One region of the Nesterenkonia flava genome, then DNA from elsewhere that is predicted to be linked to it. Evidence: riboswitches for the same ligand, from Rfam matches in the RefSeq annotation. Region 1 holds a riboswitch; the other holds the start of a gene.
The links. Region 1 has a riboswitch for S-adenosylmethionine ahead of RH857_RS10345 (PLP-dependent transferase). Riboswitches for the same ligand answer to the same signal wherever they lie in the genome.

Region 2: linked by a shared signal. The riboswitch ahead of RH857_RS10620 (acyl-CoA dehydrogenase family protein) and the one ahead of RH857_RS10345 (PLP-dependent transferase) in region 1 are both predicted to bind S-adenosylmethionine.

Annotation. Positions count from the first base shown of each region.
Region 1 is NZ_JAVKGT010000027.1:34,471-37,673, forward strand. It holds gene RH857_RS10345 (PLP-dependent transferase) at 1-1,113, opposite strand, end outside; SAM riboswitch class IV at 1,133-1,247, opposite strand; gene gluQRS (tRNA glutamyl-Q(34) synthetase GluQRS) at 1,366-2,316, opposite strand; partial or broken gene RH857_RS10355 (MFS transporter) at 2,572-3,203, opposite strand, start outside.
Region 2 is NZ_JAVKGT010000029.1:13,539-16,741, reverse strand. It holds gene RH857_RS10625 (acetate--CoA ligase) at 1-987, opposite strand, end outside; SAM riboswitch class I at 992-1,097, opposite strand; SAM riboswitch class I at 1,237-1,327, shown strand; gene RH857_RS10620 (acyl-CoA dehydrogenase family protein) at 1,336-2,556, shown strand; gene RH857_RS10615 (acyl-CoA dehydrogenase family protein) at 2,570-3,203, shown strand, end outside.

The DNA.
Region 1 (3,203 bases):
GTCCTGTGCGGGAGATTCATACGGCGTCACATTGGCGGCGGCCGTGGCTCCGGGCAGACCCGCGAGGGCCTGATCGAGGGCAGCCAGGAATTCCTCCACCGGCTCGTCACCGACCACCACGCGCACGAGCCCGGGCCGCGCCCCCGCCTCGCGCTGCTGGTCCTCGCCCAGGTGGGCGTGGGTGCTGCTGGCAGGATGCGTGACGCGGTGCCCGGCGTGGGTAAACCGTGAGAGCAGGTCGACGACGGCGAGCGCGGCTGCCGACTGGGCGGCGGGTTCCCGCTGGGCCCGGACCTCGAAGGAGACCAGGGGGCCGGAGCCTCGGCGCAGGTAGATGCCGGCGCGCTCGTAGCAGGGGCTGGAGGCCAGACCCGAGTAGTAAGTCCGGTGCACGCCGCGGCTGGCGCCGCCCTGGTGTGCGGAGAGGCGCGCCGCGAGGCGGGCAGCGTTCTCTGTCTGGCGGGTCAGGCGGACGGCGAGGTGCTGCAGGCCGGCGAGAATCCGGGCGGCGGTGTCTTCTCCCAGTGGCTGGCCTACCTCAGGGGTCTCGCGGGCTGCGGGCTCCACGGTACCCGCGTCGATGAGCAGCCCGGCCTCCTCGGGGACGCCGGCCAGCAGGTGGGCCGAGGTGTGAACCACCAGGTCCGCCCCCAAGTCCAGGGGGCGCAGCAGTGCCGGGGTGGCGGCCGTGGAATCAATGATCAGGGCCGCATCGTGCTCGTGGGCCACGGCGGCGATCTCCTCGAAGTCCAGCACATCTCCGCGGGGATCCGCGATGGACTCGGCGATCAGGGCCACGGTGGACTCCCCCAGCTGGGCGCGCCAGGATTCGGCGTCGTCGGGATCCTCCACGACGTCGACGCTGACCTGGAATTGGGGCAGCCGCTGGGTGAACAGCCCGGTGTGGGCGCCAAACAGGGAGGGGGCGACCACCACGTGGGCGCCAGGCTCCGCCACGTGCAGGACCGCCAGCAGCAGGGCGTCCTCACCGCGGCTGAGCGCCTGGGCGCGGGCACCGCCTTCGAGGGCGGCGATGGTGGTCTCGAGCTGCCAGGCGGCGCCGACAGGCTGGGCAGGGATGGACTGGTGCGGGGTGTGGGTGTGCTCCGACATTGGAGAAAACTCCTGGTGTAACTCGCGCTTGCCCGGCGGCGTCTTCCGCGGGCCAGGTCCTCACCCGGGGCACCCCACCGCGGTAGGAGGGTTGCCGGCCAGCAAACCGGGGTTTAACGCTGGCACTCTTGACCTAAAAACGAGTGTGCCGTGTGACACGGCGGATGGCAAGTCGCGTTCCACCAGGTGAGCGGCTCGGCCGGCACCGGCTGAGGCCGGAATCTCGGCGCTGGGCGTTTCAGCCGCCGGGGCTCACGATGGATCGGTGTAGGCTCCTCCGGCGTCGGAAGTCTCTCCGGCGTCGAAGATCCACGGCTCACTCGGCAGCGCCTGCGGATCGAAGTCCTTCACCACCTCATCCAAGGGTCCGGGCGGCAGCCCCAGGGACAGAAGCAAACGGTCTCGCACCGCCTCTGCGGTGACGCCCTGGCTGTTGAGCTGCTCAAGGGTGACCGCGCCATCGCGCTTGGCCAGGCGCTTGCCCTCGGCATTGAGCACCAGCGGCACGTGCGCGTAGCTGACCTCCTGCTGGGCCTCTGGCCCGTAGAGCAGCCCGCGCAGATACGCCTGTCGCGGCGCGGAGGAGGCCAGGTCATCCCCGCGGACCGCCTGGTCCACGCCGGTGAGGTGATCATCGACGACGACGGCAAGGTTGTAGGCCGCTGCCCCGTCGTTGCGGACCAGTACCAAGTCATCCACGGTGCCGGTGATCTGCCCTAGCAGCTGGTCCCTGACGCTGAGCTCATGGGCCCCCGCGGCGTCTTCGGACACCCGCAGGCGCAGTGCTGGGGGCCGCTGATGGCGTCGTCGTGCCCGCTCATCCTCACTGAGGTTCCGGCAGGTGCCGGGGTAGGCCCCGGGCGGAGCGTGCGGGGCCCGGTCGGCCTCCTGGATCTCGCGCCGGGTGCAGAAGCACTCGTAGACCAGGCCCTGGACACTCAGGTGCGTAACGGCGTCGTCGTAGATCTCCTTGCGCTGGGACTGATGCAGGACCTCTCCGGAGAAGGTGATCCCCAGGGCCTCGAGGTCGCGTCGCTGGCGGTCGGCTGAGCCGGGCACCGTGCGTCCGGCGTCGAGATCTTCGTAGCGCAGCAGTAGGGGCCGGTCGGTGGAGGCGGCGAAGAGCCAGGCCAGCAATGCGGTGCGCAGGTTGCCCAGGTGCAGATCCCCCGAGGGACTAGGGGCGTAGCGGCCGGCAGACATGGTCTTCACCCTATCGGCAGGCTGTTGAGCGCGCAGAGGCTCACCGCGCGAAGACCTGTACACGGTACGCCCGACGACGACGCCCTCCTCGCTCGGCGAATCACACACCAGTTCGCGGATTCGCACCCCCCTTACGCAGCGCCCAGCGTGCATAAAGGGGGTGCGAATTCGTACGAATCGGCGGCGCGCCCCGGGCGCAGACACGAGAGCCCGATGACGGGCACCGGCGGGTGGCCCAGGCTGGACGAATACCGGCTAGACGAGCTCGGGCTTGCGGGCTGCGGCGTCGTCGTCCGGGGTGGTGTCGCCCTCGTGGCGCGTCTCGTTGAGGTCGATGCCCTGCAGGGACTTCGGCACCATAGAGACGGCGATGAGCGAGATGAGGGAGAGTCCCGAGAGGTAAAGGCCGATCATCCAACCCTGGCCGGTGGCGTTGTAGATGGCCTGGGCGATGGTCGCGGCGAAGGCGCCGCCCATGATGGAGCCGAACGCGTAGCCGATGGAGACCCCGGAGAAGCGCACGTTGGCGGGGAACATCTCTGCATAGAGGGCGGACTGCGGTCCGTAGGAGGGGCCCAGGCCGATGGTCAGCACGAACACGGCCAGCGCGAAGAGCGCCAGGGAGCCGGTGTCGATGAGGAACCACATCGGGATGCACCACACGATGAGGATCACAAAGCCGATCTGGTAGGTCAGCACGCGCCCGATGCGGTCGGAGATCCAGCCGCCCAGGTAGGTGAAGATGAACCAGCCCACGCTGCCCACCAGGGCGGCGATGAGGGTGGCGGTGCCGTCCATGCCCACAGCGTTGGTGGCGTAGGAGGCGAAGAACACGATGATCATGTAGCCGGCGGCGTTGTTGGCGGCGAAGATCAGCGCGGTGAGGA
Region 2 (3,203 bases), on a different contig from region 1:
CTGGGCCGGATCCGGGTGGGCGAAGAGCCGCAGGTAGCTGAACAGTGCACCGGTGAGGTAGCCGCCGGTGGTGTGGACCAGGCCCTTGGGCTTGCCGGTGGTGCCCGAGGTGTACATGATGAACAGCTCGTTCTCCGCGTCGAAGAACTGCGGCTCGTGTACCGGTGAGGCGGTGTCCACCACCTCGTGCCACCACACGTCGCGGCCCAGGCCGTCGCCGGTGAGGTCGGTGTCGGTCCAGTTGATCTCGCTGCCGGTGCGGCGCAGCACCAGCACGTGCTCCACCGTGCCGCCGGCGTCCACGGTCAGCCCGGCCACGGCGGCATCAGCATTGGCCTTGACCGGCACGGCGGCACCGCGGCGGTACTGACCATCGGTGGTGACCAGCAGCTTGGCTCCGGTGTCCTCCACCCGGAACCGCAGCGCCTCGGCGGAGAACCCGCCGAAGACCAGCTGATGGACCGCACCGATCCGGGCGCAGGCCAGGGTGATGACAATGGTCTCCACGAGCACCGGCAGGTAGATGACCACCCGGTCACCGTGCCCCACGCCTAGCGATTCCAGCGCATTGGCGGCCCGATTAACCCGCTCCTGCAGGTCCGCATAGGTGACGTCCACCCGGTCTCCGGGCTCTCCTTCGAAGTGCAGGGCCACCTTCTGACCGCGCCCGGCGGCTACGTGGCGGTCCACGCAGTTCACCGCGGCGTTGAGCCGCCCGCCCTCGAACCAGCGCATGTCCGGGCCCCGGCGGGCCTGGCGGCTGGGCGGGGTCCAGGAGTGGGTGGTCTCCCACGGGGTCTCCCAGTCCAGCAGGGTCGCAGCCCGCGCCCAGAAGTCCAGGCGAGCGTCGTCGTCGTGCTTCTCGGGTTCTGGCCAGGCGTGCACATCGGCGTACAGCGGATCAATCCGCTCCACGGCGGCCTGCTGCATCTGATCGTTCGCGGCATAGCGCAGGGTGGCGCCAGGGTGGTCGGGGGTGCTGCTCAATGTTCTCCCATCGTTTCTGGCGGTAGCACCTTGTCACCGGCGTGGGATTCCACGGGTGAAGGTTGCTGCGGTGTCAAAGAGCCAGATCTCTCGACCGCTCGGGATGGTGGATCGCCTCAACAGTACGACGACGTCTCTTGCCTCATCAAACAGCGCCCGGCGAACTCTGCGATAGATGACGCTGAATGACAGCTCAATGTTCACGATTTGGTTCACTGCGGCGGATGGAGGCTACAGTGTGAACAGCTTTGACCATCCAGAGCGACTGAGAGACCTGGCTCGAAGACGTCGCAGCAACCCCCTCTTTGAGGGTCGGTGCTAACGCCAGGAACGATGGAGGAATACAGAATGTCTCTTCCCCTGCCCGCCCACCGTTCCCTGCCCGTTCCGCAGGCGCTCGCCGAGGCGATCAGCGCCGCCGGCGAGGGCGCACTGGCCCGCGAGCTGAACCGGACGCTTCCCACCGAGGAGATCCGCCGCCTGGCCGCCGAGGGCATCGGCCGCCTGCGCGTACCGGAGTCCCTCGGCGGGCTGGGCCTGAACTGGGTGCAGACCACCGAGGTGCTCGTGGAGCTGGCCGCTCAGGACAGCAACATCCCCCAGGCCATCCGCGGCCACCTGGCCATCCAGGAGGATGCGCTGTGGAACGGCGAGGGCCACGACGGTGCCCGCCGGTGGCTCGAGCGGCTGGGCCGCGGCGAACTGGCCGGCAACGGCTGGACCGAACCGGGCAAAGGTGCCTTCCACCGCTCCGGCACCGTGGTCTCCCAGACCGAGCAGGGCCCGGTGGTCAACGGCGTGAAGTACTACACCACCGGGTCGATCTTCGCCGACTGGCTGGACATCACCGCCCGCGATGAGGAGGGCAACGAACTCGGCGTGCTCGTCGCCCGCGAGCAGCCCGGGGTCACCATCAGCGACGACTGGAACGGCATGGGTCAGCGCACCACCGCCTCCGGTTCCATGGTGCTGAAGGACGCCGAGGTCGCCGAGTATGAGCTGCGGCTGCTCAGCGACCGGTTCCCCTACCAGACGGCGCTCTACCAGCACGTGCTGCTCATCGTGCTGGCCGGCATCGCCGAGGCTGCCGCACGCGACATCGCCGCCGCCCTGTCCACCCGCAGCCGCACCTACACCCACGCCAACACCGCGACCCCCAGCACCGACCCGCAGCTGCTCCAGGCCGTGGGGGAGGTCGACGCCGTCGCGCATCTGGCCCGGGCCCAGGTCCTGGAGACCGCACGTCTGCTCGACGCCGCCTTCGCCACCCGTGAGGCCGGCGACCAGACCCAGTTGGCGGCCGCGAACGAGATCGAGCTCGCCACCGGTCGCGCCCAGGTGGCCCTCCACAAGCCCATCCTGGAGGCCACCGCGCGGATCTTCGACGCGCTGGGCGCCTCCGGCACCGACCGCTCCAAGGGGCTGGACCGGCACTGGCGCAACGCCCGCACCGTGACCAGCCACAACCCCTGGGTCTACAAGGCCCGCATTGCCGGGGACTATCGCGTCAACGGCACCGAACCCGTGCGGCTGTGGAGCGTCGGCGAGCCCGACACCACCACGGCCTGAGAAGGAGTCCTCCATGACTGAGACAGCACAGCCTGAGACCACCCAGACCGAGACAGCACAGCCCGGCACAGCCCAGCCCGGCACTGCACCGACCGAGACAGCAGCAGCCGGCACTCCGCGCTCGCACTGGGACGACGCCGGCGTCGCTACCGCCCAGGAGCTTGCGCATTGGAGCGCGATCGCTGAGCAGGTGGCCGAGACCCTTGCGGCCGACGCCATCGAGCGCGACCGCGCCAACCAGACCCCACACACCGAGGCCAAGCTCCTTAAGGACTCCGGCCTGGTGACCCTCCTGGTGCCTCAGGAGTTCGGCGGAGGAGGTGGCCACTGGTCCACCGCACTGACGGTGGTGCGCATCCTGGCCCGCGCAGACGCCTCGATCGCCCAGCTGCTGGCCTACCACTACGTCAACGAGGGCAATATTGTCTTCACCATCACCGACCCGGCCGAACGTGAACGGTGGTTCCGCGCCACGGTGCAGGGCCAGTGGATTTGGGGCGACTCGGTCAACCCCACCGACCCCGACCTGACCCTGGTGCCAGAGGGCGAGGGCTGGGTGCTCAACGGCAAGAAGCGCTACTCCACCGGCTCCGCCGTCGGCGACGCTCTGCTGGTCAACGCCCGCATCACCGCCGGTCCGGAGGAGG